2 regions of the Streptosporangium sp. NPDC003464 genome follow, and region 2 is predicted to be linked to the other one. Evidence: riboswitches for the same ligand, from Rfam matches in the RefSeq annotation. Region 2 holds a riboswitch; the other holds the start of a gene.
What was found. Region 2 has a riboswitch for guanidine ahead of ACWDS7_RS01190 (MBL fold metallo-hydrolase). Riboswitches for the same ligand answer to the same signal wherever they lie in the genome.
Positions count from the first base shown of each region.

Region 1: it holds a riboswitch for guanidine, as region 2 does, so the genes downstream of both, ACWDS7_RS40465 (DMT family transporter) here and ACWDS7_RS01190 (MBL fold metallo-hydrolase) in region 2, are expected to answer to the same signal.

Region 1 covers NZ_JBSFPS010000287.1:2,686-12,354, reverse strand. The annotation lists gene ACWDS7_RS40480 (hypothetical protein) at 1-456, shown strand, start outside; gene ACWDS7_RS40475 (SRPBCC family protein) at 479-946, opposite strand; gene ACWDS7_RS40470 (VOC family protein) at 989-1,357, opposite strand; gene ACWDS7_RS40465 (DMT family transporter) at 1,422-1,745, opposite strand; guanidine-III (ykkC-III) riboswitch at 1,762-1,827, opposite strand; gene ACWDS7_RS40460 (class I SAM-dependent methyltransferase) at 1,823-2,632, opposite strand; gene ACWDS7_RS40455 (acyl-CoA dehydrogenase) at 2,838-4,661, shown strand; gene ACWDS7_RS40450 (NUDIX hydrolase) at 4,897-5,631, shown strand; gene ACWDS7_RS40445 (lipopolysaccharide kinase InaA family protein) at 5,628-6,593, shown strand; gene ACWDS7_RS40440 (hypothetical protein) at 6,859-7,815, shown strand; gene ACWDS7_RS40435 (adenylosuccinate synthetase) at 7,812-9,032, shown strand; gene ACWDS7_RS40430 (DUF6458 family protein) at 9,085-9,309, shown strand; gene ACWDS7_RS40425 (Dabb family protein) at 9,320-9,613, opposite strand.
Region 2 covers NZ_JBSFPS010000003.1:43,437-53,105, forward strand. The annotation lists gene ACWDS7_RS01165 (LysR family transcriptional regulator) at 1-65, opposite strand, end outside; gene ACWDS7_RS01170 (MFS transporter) at 200-1,444, shown strand; gene ACWDS7_RS01175 (cysteine hydrolase family protein) at 1,663-2,364, shown strand; gene ACWDS7_RS01180 (MarR family winged helix-turn-helix transcriptional regulator) at 2,471-2,929, opposite strand; gene ACWDS7_RS01185 (hypothetical protein) at 2,996-3,154, shown strand; guanidine-III (ykkC-III) riboswitch at 3,463-3,530, shown strand; gene ACWDS7_RS01190 (MBL fold metallo-hydrolase) at 3,544-4,422, shown strand; gene ACWDS7_RS01195 (cupin domain-containing protein) at 4,728-5,057, shown strand; gene ACWDS7_RS01200 (hypothetical protein) at 5,498-6,877, shown strand; gene ACWDS7_RS01205 (outer membrane protein assembly factor BamB family protein) at 6,891-8,591, shown strand; gene ACWDS7_RS01210 (GbsR/MarR family transcriptional regulator) at 8,637-9,074, opposite strand; gene ACWDS7_RS01215 (alpha/beta fold hydrolase) at 9,071-9,669, opposite strand, start outside.

The DNA of each region.
Region 1 (9,669 bases), on a different contig from region 2:
CTGACTCGACGTGACGAGATGTCCCTCGCCGGAGCGGCCCTGCGCGGGGCGCCGTGGAAGGCCGCCGCGGTGACCGGCGGCGTGGCCGCGGCCGCCAGCTTCGGCTTGGGCCTGATCCTGCCCGGGGACGCCAGCCTCACCTGGGCTCTGTCGCTCGGCATCGGCCTGTTCACGCTGATCGCGGCGGTCGGCTCGGTCAGCAGGCCCAAGACCGGCGACCGGGTGACCCGGCAGGCCCGGCTCTGGGCCCTGCGCCACCCCTGGCGGTTCTCCCTCTACCCGGCGCTGGGCGCCGCCGCACTCATGTATCCCGTGCAGCTGATCGTCGACGACGAAGGCGTCTTCGGCGCGGCGCTGGACGCGCTCCAGGGCGGTGTCGCGGTGTATCTGGTCACCGCCGTCCTGGCCCTGACCCTCAGGGGGCGGGGGCAGTCGTCCCTGCCGCACGGTGGCTGAGCGGGTCCGTCCCGCCGGCGTCTCACGCCCGCTCGGCCACCCGCTTGATGCCCTCCAGGGTCCGCCGCATGTTGGCCTCGTTGTGGGCGACCCGGTCCCGGACACCGGTGACGAGCCGGCCGACGGCCCGCATGAGGGGGTTGCGGGTGGTCCAGGTGCTCTGCTCCACGTGGCAGCCCGTCTCGGTGGGCGTGATGCCGAAGCGCCAGACGGCCACGTGGATCAGACCGGCGGCCTGGACGTGGTAGGCGAAGGCTCGGCCGGGCTCGGCGGTGATCACCGTGCAGAGGGTGGACCAGCGCCGCCGCCCGTGCCTGTTGTGCCCGCGGAACCTGGCCCCGGGTCGCGCCTCCCGGACCGGTCCGACCCATCGGGCCCGCTCGCACTCCACGTTCCAGTCACCCATGTCGGTGATGTCGGTGACCAGGTCGTAGACCACCGCGGGCGGCGCCGCGATCTGGATGCTCACGGACGCGCTCGGGGGGCTCATGACCGCAGCATGTCCGACAGAACATCACTCCGGCAAGGGCTGCTACGCCTTCTCGTACCCCGCGCGGCAGACGCAGAACTCGTTGCCCTCCGGGTCGAGCATGGTCACCCAGCCGGTGCCGTCGGGGTTGCGCCGGTCGTCGTGGACCGTGGCGCCGAGCCCGAGCAGCCGCTCGACCTCCTGGTCGCGGGTGGTGCCCTCGGACCCGGTGACGTCCAGGTGGACGCGGTTCTTGACCGTCTTGCCCTCCGGGACCCGGATGAACAGCATGTTCAGCGCGCCCTGGAGAAGGATCTCGTCGTCCTCCTTGCCGCCGTCGGGGTGGATCACCCAGCCGGTGGCCTCGCTCCAGAAGGTCGCCAGCTCGTACGGCTGGGCGCAGTCGAAAGTCACGAAGTGAACGTCAATCATGCGCACACCCAATCGCGACACCACCTAAGTCGTCAAGCCGGTTAGCGGTGGCACCCGCGCGGGATCAGTGCCCGCCGCCGGCAAGGTTGAGGCCGACGACTCCGGCGAGGATGAGAGCGATCGAAGCGATCTTGAGGAACGACACGTCGTCGCCGAGGAACAGCATGCCCAGCGACGCGGTGCCGACGGCGCCGATGCCGGTCCAGACGGCGTAGGCCGTACCGACCTCGAGGCTCTTGAGACCGACCGCGAGCAGGCCGAAGCTGAGCACTGCGAAGACGACGAATCCGACGCTCGGCAGCGGCACGGAGAACCCGTGGCTCATCTTGAGCGAGTAGGCCATCGCGACCTCGAACAGACCCGCGACGATGATGATGACCCAAGCCATGACGGCTCCCTCCACAGGAGCGTCGTCTTTTCAGGCCGGGTACGGCGCGTCTCGTCCGGGAGCCTCCCGTCGGGGGCTCATCTGCTGGAACGCCGCGGGTCTCCTCCTGATTCCCACCAGAGTGTGAACCACCGCTCGCGCGGCAGCGGCCACATGTCCAGCTCGACCACCGCCGCGATGACCTCTGCGGCCCGGTCCTGACCGAGGCAGAGCCGCCGGCAGGCGCTCTCGGCCAGCTCCTCCAGCGTGCCGAAGCGGCTCAGCGGGGCCGGCCGCCACTCGTGGCGGACCTCGTGGCCCAGCGCCCCGGCGACGGCGATCACGTCGTGGGCCGTGGGCCGCTCCGGGCGGCGCAGGCCGTGGAAGTGCTCCCACAGGGGGGTGAGCCAGCTCATCGGATGGCGCTCGGTGAGCTCCAGGACGACCCGGCGGCGGGCGTGGCCGGACAGCTCGGTGAGGAAGGCCGCCAGGTCGGGCACGTTGTAGACGACGTGGGCGGCGACCGCCACGTCCGCCACCGGGGTCTCGGACGCGACGTCGGGCCACCGGCCCCGGACGGTCCGGACGGGGACGCCCAGCGCGTCCGCCCGGGACGTCAGCTCGGCCAGCATGTCGGCGGAGGGATCGACCGCGATCAACTCCCCCAGGCTCCCGGCCAGCGGCAGCGAGGCGGCCCCGGCGCCGGCGCCGACGTCCAGCACGGTCCCCCCGGCCGGGAGCGCCTCGGCGGTCCGGGCGAGGGTCGGCCCCTCCGGCTCCGCGAGCGCGAGGTCGGTCCGTCCGGCGAACCGGGCCGGCGAATGCCCCCAGGGGTTCTCCGGCGCCCGCGCCACGATCTCGTCGGGGATGGCCCACTGGGCGAGGTCCGATCGCCACTGTTCGTCCATGCGGCCGAGCTTAGGAAAATTCGCCGGGCCGGTCGATCAACGTCAGGGCCGGGAGTCGCCCAGGTCACCTGACCTTCCCCGGAGGAGTGTGACAAACGTCCTATCAGTACGGTTTTCTAGGGGTTACTGACGGGTAGCATTGTCGGTAAGGTTACTGGCCAGTATGTAAGAGTCCCGGTTCCCCCGGTTTCAAGGAGCAGACCCCATGGGCCACTACAAGAGCAACATCCGTGACCTGGAGTTCAATCTCTTCGAGGTGTTCGGGCGCCGGGACATCCTGGGCACCGGCCCCTACGCCGACCTTGACGAGGACGTCGTGCGGACCATCCTCGACGAGGTCAACCGCCTGGCGACCGGCGTGCTCGCCGACTCCTTCGAGGAGGGCGACCGCAAGCCCCCGGTCTTCGACCCCGCCACCGGCACGGTGACGATGCCGGAGGGCTTCAAGAAGTCCTTCGCCGCCTACCGCGACGCCGGCTGGACCAACATCGGCCTGCCCGCCGAGATGGGCGGCCCCGGCCTGCCCAACAGCGTGAACTGGGCGCTGGCCGAGATGATCCTCGGCGCGAACCCGGCGATCTGGATGTACGCCAGCGGCCCGGCCTTCGCCCACGTGATGCACGCGATCGGCACCGAGGACCAGAAGCGCTACGCGCAGCTGGCCATCGACAACCAGTGGGGCGCCACCATGGTGCTCACCGAGCCCGACGCCGGTTCCGACGTGGGCGCCGGCCGCGCCAAGGCCGTCCGGCAGCCCGACGGCACCTGGCACATCGAGGGCGTCAAGCGCTTCATCACCAGCGCCGAGCACGACATGGCCGACAACATCTTCCACCTGGTCCTGGCCCGCCCCGAGGGGCACGGCGTGGGCACCAAGGGGCTGTCGATGTTCCTGGTCTCGAAGTATCACGTGGACCTGGAGACCGGCGAGCTCGGCGAGCGCAACGGCGTCTACGTCACCAACGTCGAGAAGAAGATGGGCCTGAAGGTCTCCACGACCTGCGAGCTCACCTTCGGCGAGAAGCACCCGGCCGTGGGCACGCTGATCGGCGAGGTGCACGAGGGCATCAAGCAGATGTTCATGATCATCGAGCACGCCCGGATGATGGTCGGCACCAAGGCGATCGCCACACTCTCCACCGGCTACCTGAACGCCCTGGAGTACGCCAAGGCCCGCGTGCAGGGCGCCGACCTCACCCAGATGGCCGACAAGTCGGCGCCGCGCGTGACCATCACCCACCACCCGGACGTGCGCCGCGAGCTCATGCTCCAGAAGTCGTACGCCGAGGGCATGCGGGCGCTGGTCCTGCTCACCGCCACCTACCAGGACGCGGTGCAGATCGCCGGCTTCGAGGGCCGCCGCGACGAGCACGCCGAGGCGATGAACGACCTGCTGCTCCCGCTGGTCAAGGGCGTCGGCTCCGAGCGCTCCTACGAGCTGCTGGCCCGGTCGCTGCAGACCCTGGGCGGCTCGGGCTACCTGCAGGACTACCCGATCGAGCAGTACATCCGGGACGCCAAGATCGACTCCCTCTACGAGGGCACGACGGCGATCCAGGGCCTGGACCTGTTCTTCCGCAAGGTCCTGCGCAACCAGGGCGCGGCCCTCGGCGCGCTGTACGGCGACATCAAGTCCTTCGCCGCCTCCGAGGCCGGCAACGGCCGCCTCAAGGAGGAGCGCAAGCTCCTCGACGAGGCCGCCGACGAGGTCAAGGCCATGGCCGACACCATGGCGGGCTGGGCCATCGGCTCGCTGGAGACGCCGCAGGAGGTCTACAAGGTCGGCCTCAACACCACCCGGTTCCTCCTCGCCCTGGGCGACCTGGTGATCGGCTGGCTGCTGCTGCGCCAGGCCGAGGTGGCACTGGCCGCGCTGGGCTCCTCCGACCGCGACAAGCCCTTCTACACCGGCAAGGTCGCCGCGGCCTCGTTCTTCGCCCAGACCGTCCTGCCCAGGCTCGCCGCCGAGCGCCGCGTGCTGGCCGCCACCGGCCAGGACCTGATGGAGCTCCCGGAAGAGGCCTTCTGACCTCTCCCACCCCGGCCATCTGCTCCCGCGGCAGGCCGGACGAGGGGCGTCCCTGTTCCACAGGGGCGCCCCTCGCCCATTTCCCCCGCCCCCGCCCCCTCCCCGCACAGAGTCCTCCAGCTCTACGCACAGATCTCCCGCCCCTCCACGCGGACGCGGGGAAGCGGGGAGGCGCGTTGACACACGGGACAAGTTATTCTCATATTGAGATTATCTTGGATGGGGAGGACATGCGATGGACGGATCCCAGTTCCCGGCCGGCTACGATCCGCGGGCCTTCCCGGCGGTCGCGGTGACGGTCGACGTGGTGGCGCTGACCATCCGCCAGGGCGCGCTGCAGGTGCTGCTGGTCGAGCGGGGCGAGCAGCCCTACGCGGGGCAGTGGGCGCTGCCCGGGGGGTTCATCCGGCCGGGCGAGGATCTGCCGGAGGCCGCGGCGCGGGAGCTGGCCGAGGAGACCGGGCTCACCCCGCGGGCGCACATCGAGCAGCTCGCCAGCTACGGGGCCCCGGAGCGGGACCCCCGGATGCGGATCGTGTCGGTCTCCTACCTGGCCTTCGCGCCCGACCTGCCCGATCCCCGCCCCGGTACGGACGCGGCGGACGCCGCCTGGCACCGCGCCGACCGGCTGCCGGAGCTGGCCTTCGACCACGGCCGCATCCTCGGGCACGGGCTGGAGCGGGCGCGGGACAAGCTGGAGTACACCCCGCTGGCCACCACGTTCGTGGGCGAGACGTTCACGATCTCCGAGCTGCGCGGCGTCTACGAGGCCGTCTGGGGCCTGCCGCTGCACGCGGGCAACTTCCACCGCAAGGTCCTGTCGGTCCCCGGATTCGTGGAGAGCACCGGGGAGACCACCGAGAGCGGCGGAGCCCGGGGCGGCCCCCGGGCGAGGCTCTACCGGGCCGGCGACGCCCGGCTCCTGCACCCCGCGCTGCTGCGGCCCGCCCGCGAGGAGGAGGTCAGATGACCACCACGGCCGAGGCGGTCGCCCTGGTGGCCGCCGCACGCACACCGGACGACCTGTTCGGCCGGGAGGCCCCGCACCGGGCGTACCGGCGGCTGGCGCGGCTGCTCCATCCCGACCTCGCCTCCGGGCCGGACGCCGCGACGGCCTTCGTCAAGCTCGCGGGGCTGTGGGCGGCGCGGGACCGGGCCGGCCGGGCCGCCGAGACGGTGATCACCACCAGGCGCGGCACCTACCGGCTCACCGGCGTGTTCCGGCGCGGAGCCTCGGCCGTGCTGTACGGCACCGACGGCGACACGCTGCTCAAGATCCCGCACAGCCACATGGACAACGACCTGATGCGGCGCGAGGCGGAGGCGCTCACGACGATCGCGCGGGACGGCGATCCGCTGCTGCTGCCGTACGTGCCCCGCCTGGTGGAGTCCTTCCGGCACCGCTCGGGCGGGGTCGAGCGGCAGGCCAACGTGATCAGCCGGGCGCCGGAGGGGTTCGTGAGCCTGGCGGAGATCGCCCGGCGGCGTCCGGTGCTCGACCCGAGGGACGTCGCGTGGATCTGGCGGCGGCTGCTGGTGGCGGTCGGGACGGCCCATCGCGCGGGGGTGGTGCACGGCGCGGTGTTCGGGCACCACGTGCTGGTCCACCCGATCGACCACGGGCTGATCCTCGTCGACTGGGGCCAGTCGGTCCCGCTGGGCAGGCCGCTGACCGCCCTGGTGGCCCGGCACCGCGACGACTACCCGCCCGAGGTCCTCGCCAGGAGACCGGCGACCCAGGCCACCGACATCCACCTCGCCACCCGTTGCGTCGCCGCGCTCATGGGTGACCAGGCCCCCGCCCCGATCCGCGCCTTCGTCCGGGGGAGCCTGGTGGGCCCGCCGCGCGACGCCTGGCGGCTCCTGCGAGAGCTCGACGACCTGCTCGACGACCTGTACGGCCCCAGGAGGTACCGGCCCCTCCACCTGTGACCTCCGGCGCGGGACCTCCCGGGACCGGCCGCGCAGGACCTCCCGGGGGCGGCCGTACGGGGGTCCTCCGGGGCGGCCGTACGGCGGGCGGGCGTCACGCCTGGGCACGGAGGCGGCGCCGCAGCGGCGGTGTCATGTCCCGTCACGGAGGGAGGCCAGGAGCTCGATGGTCCGCGCCGGAGCGGGTTGACGCGGCCCCAAGTTATTCTCATACTGAGATTGTCTCTAGTTGAGAATAACGTCTGCCCGGCCTCGGGAGGTCCCCATGGGAAGCGGAATCTGGTCCACCGACGTCTACGCCGCCGCCGCGAGCTACCGCGCGGCCAGCGGTGCCAGCGCCTTCGCCTACAGCGACAGCGGCGCGCGCACCGTGCACGACGACCTCAACCCGTACGGCGTGGCGGCCCGGGAGAGCCGTGACTCCGACGAGCACCCGGCCACCGTGGCCGTCGCCGTCCTGTTCGACGTGACCGGCTCGATGGGCGGGGTGCCCCGCACGCTCCAGACCAAGCTGCCCGACCTGCTCGGCCTGCTGCTCCGCAAGGGCTACGCCGCCGACCCGCAGATCCTCTTCGGCGCGATCGGCGACGCCACCTGCGACCGGGCCCCGCTGCAGATCGGCCAGTTCGAGTCCGACAACCGGATGGACGAGGATCTGGGCAAGATCCTGCTGGAGGGCGGGGGCGGCGGCCAGCGGACCGAGTCGTACGAGCTGGCGATGTATTTCATGGCCAGGCACACCTCGCTCGACTGCTTCGAGAAGCGGGGGCGCCGGGGCTACCTGTTCATCATCGGCGACGAACTCCCCTACCCGAAGGTCAAGCGCCGCGAGGTCGGCAAGGTGATCGGCGACAGCCTCGGGCGGGACATCACGACCGAGGAGATCGTCGCCGAGCTGACCAGGATCTACGACGTCTACTACATCCTGCCCGCCGGGTCCGGCTACGCCGGCGACAGCCACACGCTGGCCGCCTGGCGCAAGCTGCTCGGCCAGAACGTGCTGGAGCTGGACGACCTGGACGCGGTCTGCGAGACGATCGCGCTCACGGTCGGCCTCGGCGAGGACGCCATCGACCTGGACCAGGGGCTCGGCGACCTCGGTGACCTCGGCTCGGCCGCGGGGGCCGCGGTGGGCAGGGCCCTGGCCAGGCTGGAGCGGGGCGCGCCGGTGGTGGGCGGGGAGCTCGACCTCCGCGGCGGCAGCGGCGTGATCCGGCTGTGAGCGAGCATGTGATCGTGGTCGACCTGGGCTACGGCGACGCCGGGAAGGGCACGGTCGTCGACTGGCTCTGCGCCCAGGGGCCGGTCCAGGCGGTCGTCAGGTTCAACGGCGGCGGGCAGGCCGGGCACAACGTCGTCCTGCCCGACGGGCGGCACCACACCTTCGCCCAGTTCGGGTCCGGGACGCTCCGGGGTGTCCCGACCCACCTGTCCAGGTTCATGGTCGTGGATCCGCTCGCCCTGGCCCCGGAGGCCGCGCATCTGGCCGGGCTGGGCGTCCCGGACCCGTTCGGGCTGCTCACGGTGGACCGGGACGCCCTGCTCGCCACGCCGTACCACGTGGCGGCGGGGCGGGCCCGGGAGCTGGCGCGCGGGGCGGACCGGCACGGGTCGTGCGGGATGGGCGTCGGCGAGACCATGGCCTACGCCCTGGGCCATCCGGGCCTCGGGCCGACCGCCGGCGACTGCGAGCACCCGGCGCTGCTCACCCGCAAGCTGCGCGCGCTCCGCGAGGCGCTGGGGGTGACCGGGCCCGCCGTGGAGGACTGCGTCGCCGCCTACCGGGCGTTCGCCGAGCGGGTGGCCTTGGTGGACTCCTCCTACACGGCCGCCCTGCTGCGCGGGCGCCCGGTGGTCTTCGAGGGGGCGCAGGGCGTGCTGCTCGACGAGTGGCACGGCTTCCACCCCCACACGACGTGGAGCACGACGACCTTCGCCAACGCGCTGGCCCTGCTCGACGGGGTGCCCGCCGTACGGCTGGGCGTGCTGCGCACCTACACCACCCGGCACGGGCCCGGTCCGCTGGTCACCGAGGATCCGGAGCTGGAGGCGGCCGAGGCGCACAACGCGGACGGCCCGTGGCAGGGGCCCTTCCGGGTGGGCCACTTCGACGCGGTGGCCCACCGTTACGCGCTGGCGGTCGCGGGCGGCGCCGACGCGCTCGCGCTCACCCACCTGGACGCCCCGGTGTCGCGGATGTGCGTCTCCTACGACATCGGCGAGCTGCCGGCGGGGCCCCCGGGCGACCTGGACCGGCAGGCCCGGCTGACCGGGCGGGTGCTGAGGGCGCGCCCCCGCTACGCCGGCGGCATCGACGCCGGCGACTGGCCCGGGGCCGTCGCCGACGCCCTGGGCGTCCCGGTCTGCCTGGGATCGGCCGGACCCACCGCCGCAGACAAGGTCCGCCTGAGTAGTGTGATCGCCCCCGAAAGGGTATGACCAACCACGCACGCTCCCTTTACCTGACCATTACTCGCGTCCGGAGGACCTGATGGGTGTCGGGGTCAGCATCTTCTTTCTCACGCTCGGCGCCATTCTCCGCTTCGCCATCGAGCCCGACGTCCTGGGCGAGGACGTGCACATCGACGTCATCGGCCTGATCTTCATGATCGTCGGCGCTGTCGGGATCGTGTTGAGCGTCGTACTGGCCCCCAAGCGCGGGCAGACGTCGGACGACCGCCTGATGCACCGCGAGAACACCCCGCCGGACGCCTAGTGCGCGGCGCCTAGAAGACGTACTGCACGGCCGCCCGTGAGGCCAGGATCGGCTTGATGTGCTCGGCGATCACGGCCTGGTGCACCGGGTGGTCACGGTAGACGAGATAGTCGTCGAGGCTGTCGAAGTCCGCTACGACCGCGAACTCGTGGTTGCCCGGGTTCACGCCCGCGTCGGCGCCGATGTCGTAGGCGCGGATCTCCGCGATGACCTCCGGCAGCTTGCCCAGCTCGGCCGCGACCGCGGCCCTCTGCTCATCGGTGGCCCCTTCGGCCCAGGTGAAAAGCACGACATGCCGGAACATGATCTTCCCTTCATTCGAGTTCCCAGCCAGCGTACGGCCACGCCCACAGCGGCCGG
Region 2 (9,669 bases):
GCGGCCTCCTGGAATTGCCCCGCGTCGGCGGCGGCGACGAAGGTCCGGACGGTGTCGAGGTCCATGCGGCCACCCTATGGGTACAACCGTTGGTTGTGGATGGGCGGCCTCACGGTTGTTTGATCCCCTGATACGGCGCGCGCTTTGATGCATGCGATCGCGGATCGGTTGTGCGGATGAGTGGCGAGGAGCGTCGGGCATGCGGAGCGGGAATCGGTTGGGGCGGCAGTTCGGGTGGCTCTGGGCAGCGTACGGGACCAGCGCGCTCGGTACGTGGATCGCCTTCGGCGCGTTCCCGCTGATCGCGGTCCAGGTGCTGCATGCCGGGCCGGCGGAGGTCGCGGCGTTGTCCTCCGTGGGGGCTTTGGTGGGCGCGGCCGTGGCGGTGCCGCTCGGCCCCTGGGTGGAGTTCCGCCGCAAGCGGCCGGTGCTGATCGGGACGGACCTGGTGCGGTCCGCGGCGCTGCTGACGATCCCCGCCGCGTTCGCGCTCGGCGTGCTCTCCTTCGTCCAGCTCCTGTTGGTCTCGGCCGTCGTCGCGGCGGCCGACATCACCTTCCGCGCCACCTCCGGCGCGTACCTGAAGACGCTGCTGCCGGCCGAGGACCTGCTCGTCGCCAACGCCCGGTTCGAGTCCACGACCTGGACGACCACGATCATCGGACCACCGCTGGGCGGTGCCGCGATCGGGTTCCTCGGTCCGGTGGCGACGGTGGTGGCCGACGCGGTCAGCTACCTGCTCTCGGCCCTGGGCATCCGCGCGGCGGGCGGTCAGGAGCCGCGGCCCGAGCGCCGGGAGGCCGCGCGCATGCGGGCCGGGGACCTGCTCGACGGTTGGCGCTACATCCTCGCCGACGCGACGCTGCGTCCGCTGTTCTTCAACACCGCCTTGTTCAACGGCCTGGTGATGGCCACCGACGCGCTGCTGGCCGTCCTGATGCTCGGCCAACTCGGGTTCGCACCGTGGCAGTACGGCCTCGCCTTCGCCGCGCCCGCGGTCGGCGGGCTGCTCGGTTCGCGGCTGGCCCGACCGCTCGTCGCCCGGTTCGGGCAGCACCGGGTCCTGGTCGCGGCCGGGGTGCTGCGCGCGATCTGGCCCATCGGGCTGGCCTTCCTGGGGCCGGGGACCGGAGGGCTGCTGCTGGTGATGGGCGTCGAGCTCGGGCTGATCTTCTGCTGCGGGGTCTTCAACCCCGTCTACGCCACCTACCGCCTCGAGCGCACCGCGACCGAGCGGGTCGTCCGCACGCTGTCCGCCTGGTCGGTGACGACCAAGGTCTCGACCGCGCTCCTGACGGCCGCATGGGGCGTGCTGGGCAGCCTGCTCGGCCCGCGCACGGCCATCGGCCTGGCCGGCGTGCTCCTGCTGGCGACCCCGCTGCTGCTCCCCCGGCGCGCCGCGACACCCCTCGCCGAGCCGGAGCCGGCACCGAGCCGCGCCTGACGGGCCGCCACGGCCGTCACGGCCGTCACCGCGATCGGGCCGCGCACCCCTGTCGGAGCGGTCCGCCCCTCCGCGTAGGGCTCGGAGATGAGCGCGACGGCCTTCACCGAGGCCGGTGGGGTCGCGGCGCGGCAGATCGTGGCTCACGTACCCAATGTGTAGTCGGCCCCGGCGCGCGGTCTCGCGTGTCAGGGCACCCTCATCACCCAAGGAGAGAAATGACCGTCACGCCCCCGGTGCTCGACCCCCGGACGGCCGCACTGCTCGTCCTGGATTACCAGCAGGGAATCCTGGCCTCGCTCCCCGGCCTGGCCGACCCGGAAGCGCTGCTGTCACGGGTGGCCGGCGCCATCGCCGACATGCGGGCGCACGGCGCCGCCATCGCCTACGTGCGAGTCGGATTCACCGCAGCCGACTGGGCGGCGATCCCGCCGGCCAACAAGACTTTCTCCTTCCTCGGCCGGCAGCGCCTCATGCACCACGCGGATCCCGCCACAGACTTCCACCATCGGCTCGCTCCCGAGCCCGGCGACATCACCGTCCGCAAGACCCGCTACGGCGCGCTGTCGACGACAGACCTGGACCGGCAACTGCGGGATCGCGGAATCACCACCCTGGTCATCGCCGGCATCACCACCAGCGGCGCCGTACTGTCCACCGTCACTGACGCCGCCGACCGCGACTACCGGCTCTACGTCCTCTCCGACGGCGTCACCGACCCGGACCCGCAAGCCCACCAGACCCTGATGACCAGCATTTTCCCGAGAGTGGCCCACATCGTCGACACCGCCGAACTGCGCTCGCTCCTGCACGAGAGCCATCCCGATCGGGCAAAGACCGGCAGGGCACAACCGTCAATGACGATCAGCGACCGTCAGGGGGATCGCTGTCAGCGGCCGGACCTCGGTTCTGACCGCTGACGGATCATGTGTCCGCCGAGACGGTCGGACGGGTCAGCTGTATGTGCGGTCTGTCCGCTGGGGAAAGACCGGCCCTCCTCCACCCCTCATCATTGCGTGCCCCAGCTCAGGACAGGGCCCTGACGCGGGCGGCCTGCTCTTCTTGGACTCTTCGGGCAGTACGCAGGAAGTCGAGGATGACGGCCAGTTCGTCCGGCCCGTACTCCTGCAGCGCCCGGGCACCCGCCTGGCCGACCGGGACGAAGATCTCGGCATCGGCCGAGCGGGCGGCGTCGGTCGCGGCGACCAGGACGCGGCGGCGGTTACCCGGATCGGTGGAACGGACCACCATGCCCGCGCGCTCCAGCCGGTCGATGACCGTGGTGGTGGCCGCCGGGCTGAGCTTCAGCGCGAGGCTGATCCGGCCCGCGGGCACCGGGCCGTCGGCCAGCACCACGTCGAGACAGCGCAGGTCGGTGCGGTTGAGGCCGAGCCGGGCGGCGGCCGCCTCGTCGAAAGCGTCAAAGCTCTGCTGCAGCTGCCGCAGCTCCAGGGCGATCTCCCCGAAAACATTATGTTTCGGCATTCGAATCTTTCTATTGTCGTATATTTCATTACTCGAAACGACGATATCATGTGCGGAGGCACCCCCATGCGCCCAACCATCCTCACCGCAACCACTCCCAGCACGCGAACCGGCGACAACACTCAGATCGAAGAACTCTTCGCCGACTTCCTGGCGGCCTGGACGCCGGGTGACGCCCAGGCGTTCGGCGCGCTGTTCACCGACGACTCCGAAGCCTGGACATGATCGAGTCGGCCGACCGCCGGCGCACCCTCCTGACGCGATGGGATTCAGCCCGGCCACCCGAGGAGCCGGCCTGGACCACACGGCCGACCAGCGCAAGCCCATCCGGTCACTCGGCCGGATTCACGCCGCCGCCCGCGACGGACCTCACCGACTTGCACCCCTCCCCTGGCGGGAATCTCCGGCCGGATACGACCAAACACCCCGGCATCAAGGATCCGCCGGTCCGACGCTGCTCCGCCGCGGCGACAGGCACCCCGGACGTTCCACGGCGGCGGAGAGCAGCTGATCACTGCCGTGGTAGCGTCGCCGTGGAAGCCCGTAAGCGCTTGCCCCGGACGAGATGTGCGCCGTACCCGGCCCGCAAAGACGACGCACTCGAAGGAGGCGTCATGGATTCGGGCATATCCCTGATCGATTTCACCGGAGTGACTCCGGAGCCTTGTGCGCTGGACGTCCGGTGGATTCACGGCTCACCGTCGGCCAAGCACAACACCGATCCGGACATCCAGGTCCACGCCTACGACGAGCACACGTTCATCCTGCGGCAGAACATGGCGATCAACTACGAGGCGCCGTTCCTGTTCCTGCTGTTCGGAAACGCGCGGGCGGTGTTGATCGACACCGGCGCCACGGCATCCGCCACGTTCTTCCCCTTGCGCCGGGTGGTCGACGAGCTCGTCGCCGGCTGGCTCGCCCGCCACCCCCGGGAGGATTACCACCTGCTGGTGCTGCACACCCACCCGCACGGCGACCACGTCGCGGGCGACGACCAGTTCGCCGGCCGCCCCGATACCACGGTGGTCGGCGCGGACCTGGTCACCGCCTGGGAGTATTTCGGGTTCAGCAAGGATCCCGACGCCGTGGCCCAGGTCGACCTGGGAGGCCGTGTGCTGGAGTGCCTGGCCACCCCGGGCCACCACGAGGCGGCGGTCACGTTCTACGACCGGTGGACCGGGTTCCTGCTCACTGGCGACACGGTCTACCCGGGCCGTCTCTACATCCAGGACTGGTCGGCCTTCGCCCGGAGCATCGACCGCCTGATCGACTTCTCCGACCGTCGGCCGGTCACCCACGTGCTCGGCTGCCACATCGAGATGACCAGGCAGCCAGGCGTGGACTACCCGATCCGCACCACCTACCAGCCCGACGAGCCCCCACTGCAGATGACCACCGGGCACCTGCACGAAATCCGTACGGCGATCAAGGAGATCGGCGACCGGCCCAGCCGGCGTGCCTACCCTCTCTTCATCCTCTGGCCGAACTCATGAGCCGCACGTCGCATCAAACCTCCTGCCCGATGCGACGTCGTCCCCGGCCGCGATACCTACGGGCCGGCTGATCGACCGGCCCGCCCCGAGTGGAGGGCCTTCACCACTCAGGCGGTGGGTACGGGGGCGGCGCGAGCGCAGGCCGCAGGCGGCGATGAGAGCGCCCAGCAGGGAGAAGCCGCCCGCTGTCAGGAACGCGACGCGGTCACCCCGACGGCGGGCCTGCGCCCATGGTTCGCCCCCCAGGCCCCGGCTCCCTGACCCGCGAGCGTGCGGAATGTTCCGTCATGAAATGATCGAGGGCCATGGAGATCATCGACAGTGGACGGTTCGTACCCGCGGCGGACGGGTCCGCCGACTACGCGGAGCACCTGCGGGTGCCCGCCCTCAGCTTCGGGACGTATTCCATCCCGGCCGGCGCGACAGACGGGCAGTCACCGCACAACGAAGACGAGATCTACGTTGTGACGAGCGGGCGCGGCTCCTTCACCTCCGGCGGCCAGACCGTCGAGGTCGGCCCCGGCACCACGCTCTTCGTCCCGGCCCGCGAGGAACACCGCTTCCATGACATCACCGAGGACCTGGTGACGCTGGTGTTCTTCGCCCCCGCATACACCGGGATCCCTCAGTCCTAGCGCCGGTCCCGTTTCAAGGACAGGCCCTGAGCAACCTGTGCGGTGGCGGCGGAAGGTCTCGGTGGACATCTCCAGGGCCTTGGATCTCCCGGCACAGGCCGCAGGCTCTCGGAGCCGGCCCGAAGGCCTTGCGCAGAGCGGCCAACGCCTTCGGACCGGCCCGGTCAGCCGTCGCTTGACCCCACAACGTGCCCGGATGCGGGGGCACGTTCGGGGAGGACCGCCGCTTCGATCGGTCCCCGCATGATCGCTTGGCGATCTGTGGCCACTGGTACTATTGCCACATTTCGTGAACTATCAGGTCTAACGGGGCAATAGTGACGACGGGGCCCGGTTTCCGCCCGCAGTATCCGACCCAGCCACCGCCGCCATGGCAGCAGGGCCAATGGCAGCAACCGCCGCCCCCACCCCCGCCCCCCAGACGCAGGACCGGACTGTGGGTGACGCTGGGCATCCTCTCCCTCGCCCTGGTCGTCGCCGCGGGCGCGGGAGTAGGGGTGGTCCTTCGGGACCGGGGCTCCGCCTCGGCGCTCGACCCACGTCCGACCGGATCGGCAGCCCCAGGGCCGACCGATCAGGGGCCGGTCGACCCCGACACGGTCGTGGTCACCGATGAGGAGATCTCCGCGCTGCTCAAGGCACACAGCGAGGCGCTGACGTCAGGTGACGCCAAGACGTTCACCTCGATCTTCGACCAGAAGAACGCCGCCCTGGTCCGCAACCAGGCGAGACTGTTCGCCAACCTGCGCAAGATGCCGCTGACCCAGATGTCCTATGAGACGCTGCGCCGCACGGGTCGCACGGAGGACAGCTTCGGACGCGGCGTGACGTTCACCCAGGACGTCGCATTCGTGCACCGCTTCACCCGCATCGATCTCCAGCCGGTATCGGAGTGGTACCGCTGGACCATCGAGAAGGCCTCGGCTGACGCGCCCCTGGTCGTCACCAAGGTGGGCGGCGCGCCCCCGTCGATCACGAGCGGCGAGGGCTCCAAGACCGTGTACTACCCCGGCCCGTGGGACATCTGGCCCGATGTCGCCGTGGTGAAGGCCGGCTCCAGCATCGTGCTGGCCAGGCCGCAGGAGGCCGCCCTCGCCAGGCGCATCGCGCCGGCCGTCGCCAAGGCCACCACTGCGGACCTGGCCTTCTGGCGGCGCAACGGCCCACCGGACGCCGCGGTGTCCACCGGGTTCGTGATCGCACTGGCCGAGGGCCAGGCCCAGCTGGGCAACCTGTTCCGCAGGCAGAAGGCGCACGAGGCGGGCGTGTCCATTCCGATGCCCAGCTGGGGAGCGGGCAACACCATCAGGATCGGCGGCAGCCGTATCGTGCTGGACACCACCTCGACCTTCTTCGACGACGGAGCGGGCATCCAGGAGGTCGCCCAGCACGAGATCGCCCACTCACTGGTCGCGACCCTCGACAGCGCCCAGTTCTCGCTGTTCGGCAAGGCCAACTGGATCGTCGAGGGCTTCGCCGACTACGCCGCCACCCGGCACCAGAGCGTCGCTCAGGTCCGCCGCCTCCCCGAAGGCAGGGCCTACCTGGCAGGGCGGCTGGCCAGACCGTTCGAGGGCAAGCTTCCCGATAACGTCTTCTGGGACTACGAGAACCTGATCAACGCCAACTACTTCATGGGCAACCTCGCCATGCGCTTCATCGCCAAGAAGTACGGCGAGCGCAAGCTGGCCGAGGGCGTGGCCGCGGCCTACCGGGCGCAGGGCGACAAGAGCGAGGCCGCGCTGTTCGAGGTGCTCGGTGTGAGCAAGGCGCAATTCGAGCGGCAGTGGGCGGCATACGTGCGCCGGCAGCTGGCGTGATGGGGGAACGCAGATGACCGACCAGCACAACGGCAACCCGTACGGCGGGCAGCCGGCTCCCGACCGGCTCCCGAACTGGGGACAGCCCGTCCAGGGCTCCCCCGGTCACGGTCGGCCACCGTCGGGCGGGCCCGCTCACGGCCCCGGTAACGGCCAGCCACCCCTCGGTCAACCGGCTCACGGCCCCGGGTACGGCCAGCCCTCCCCCGGTCAGCCCGTCTACGGACCGCCAGGTCAGGGAGGCCCTGCCTACGGCCGGCCAGGGCCGTGGACCCCCGGGCCACCGGGACCCGCGCCGCACCCCCAGGGATACCCGAGCGGCCCGCCGTACCCCTACCAACAGCCCCACCCGCAGCAGCCGGGCGGCTGGGACGCCCCGCCACCGCCACCGCCGCCGCAGCGCAAGAAGGGCCACACCGCGCTGTTCGTCGCGCTCGGCCTGGTGGTGCTGCTGGCCGTGGGTGCGGGCACCGCGTGGTTCGTCGCCGGCACCGGCCCGGGAGCCGGTCAGGACGGCGGGCAGAGCGTCGGCCCTGCGGCGGCGGAGCAGTGGTCGGTGCCGCTGGTCAACGCAGACAGCACCGACTTCACCTCGGGCCTGGCCTTCGCCGCCTGGCTGACCGACACCACGGTCGTCCGCGCGCAGAGGGACGGTCTGCTCGCCTACGATCTGAAGACCGGCAAGCGCGCCTGGGGCGTGCCCTCGCCGGGCGAGCAGCTCTGCGGGGCCACCGCCGAGCTGGCGGCGGGCAAGGGCGCGGTCGCGTACGGCAGCGCCCGCCTGTGCGACCACCTGGCCGGCGTGGACACGGCCAAGGGCCAGATCACCTGGAAGGTCAAGATCCCGGCCGAGAAGTCCACCCTGTCCGACATGCTCGCCGCGCCGAAGGTGATGAACGCGGCAGGCATGGCGGTGGTGGCGGTGGATGAGACCGTGTACGGCTACCGCCTGTCCGACGGCGCCCGGCAGTGGACCGCCGCGCCGCCTGAGGGCTGCCATCTCGATGACGTCAACGCGGCGGCCACCCGCGTGGTCCTCATCCTCGACTGCGCCTTCAACGGCACGAGCAACCGCGTGGAAGTACTCGACCCCGAGAGCGGCAGGCCGGTCAAGCGGTATCCGCTCGGCGAGCTCGGGCTGGGCCCCAAGGTCCTGTCGGCCGACCCGGTCATCGTGCACGTGGAGAAGGGCGGTCAGAGCACGTTCACCGCGTTCGACGACAACGGCGGCAAGGTCGACATCAGGACCGGCCATGTGGACCTGCTCGCCATGAACAAGGTCGCGTTCTTCGACGGCATGGCCGAACAGCGCCGCTACGCCGTACACGGTGACCGGTTGTATCTGGCGACCTTCCCCGAGAACGTGCCGGGCGAGCTGCGCTCGCGTAACACGGCGGTGAGCTTCGATCTCAAGACCGGCAAGCAGCTCTGGGAGTCGTCGGGCACCCAGAACACCAAGCTGACCTACATCCGCGCCGACGACAAGGGGCTGCTGGCCCTGGAGGTGGGCGACCGGCGGGACCTCGCGCCCCGGCTGGTGCGGCTCGACGCGGGCACCGGCAAGGCGACGGTGATTGCGGGGCTGCCGCAGGAGTTCGGCACCGAGGGGGACAACGCCCGGGTGTTCGAGCGCGGTGGCGCGGTCATCATCGTCCCGTGGACCTCGGTCGCCACTAAGAATGCGGTCAGCTACGTCACGACAGGAGCGAGCTGACCGCTCAGCGGTGGGTACGGGGCGACGGCTGACCGGGCGGCGGTCTCAGCGGCGGCGTTGGCGCAGCAGCTCCACGCCCACGTCGACGTACCCCTCGAACAGGCCGATCACGTCCTGCAGGCGGTCCCGGGCCGGACCGGGGCCCACCAGGGTCTCGCCGTCGTGCAGGGCGGCGATCAGCTTTCTGGCGCGCGCGTGGCCCGCCTCGAGCAGCGTCTCCAACCCGCCCGCCGCCTCCACCAGCAGCCTGCGGCTGCCCGGCTGCGGGATCACCCTGGCCAGTCCCCAGGAGTCGAGCTGCCGCACCGCGGTGCTCACCGCCCCTTTGCTCAGCCCCAGCTCGGCGGCGATCGCATCGAGGGTGTCCGGCCGGTCGGTGATCAGCAGCAGTCCGTAGACGCGGCCGGTGGCGTGCGGCAGGTGCCACGAGGCGAGTAGATCACCCACCGAGGTGACGAACGCGGCCCGTCGCTCGGCGTTCACGCTGTCCCCCTCGTCTGGAGGCTTGTGTGGAGGAAGGTCTCGACTGCGGCGTTGACCGCCTCGGGCGCGTCCTGGTTGGCGATGTGCCCGGCTCCGGGCACGACGATCTCTTCGACCCCCTCGGCCGCGGCCCATCTCGGCATGGCCGTGGCGATGTTCCCGGTACGGTCCCGGCCCCCGCGGACCAGGCAGAGCGGCACGGGAGTGCGATAACCCGGATCCGGGTCGAGGAAGCCCACGGTCGCCCGCCACACCTCCACGAACTCCCCTTTTGTGAGCTGGGAGAACGCCCTGCGCGCATCGGCCCTGGCCGCCGGGGTGACCGCGGAGGCTCCGGCCATCAGCTCGGGGAGCCGCCCGGCCGGGATCACCGACAGGGAAGGCGCCGCCACCTTCAGCAGCAGGCGCTCCCCGGCGGACAGGGGCCCGGTGTTCCAGGTCGAGCCGACGACCACCAGTGCCCGGCACAGCTCGGGATGTCGCCGGACCAGCGCCTGGCTCAGGTTGCCGCCCAGCGACTGACCCACCAGCACCGGCCGGTCGAGCCGCAGGTGCTCGACGAGCGCGAGCAGGTCCGCCGTCGCCCGCTCGGCGG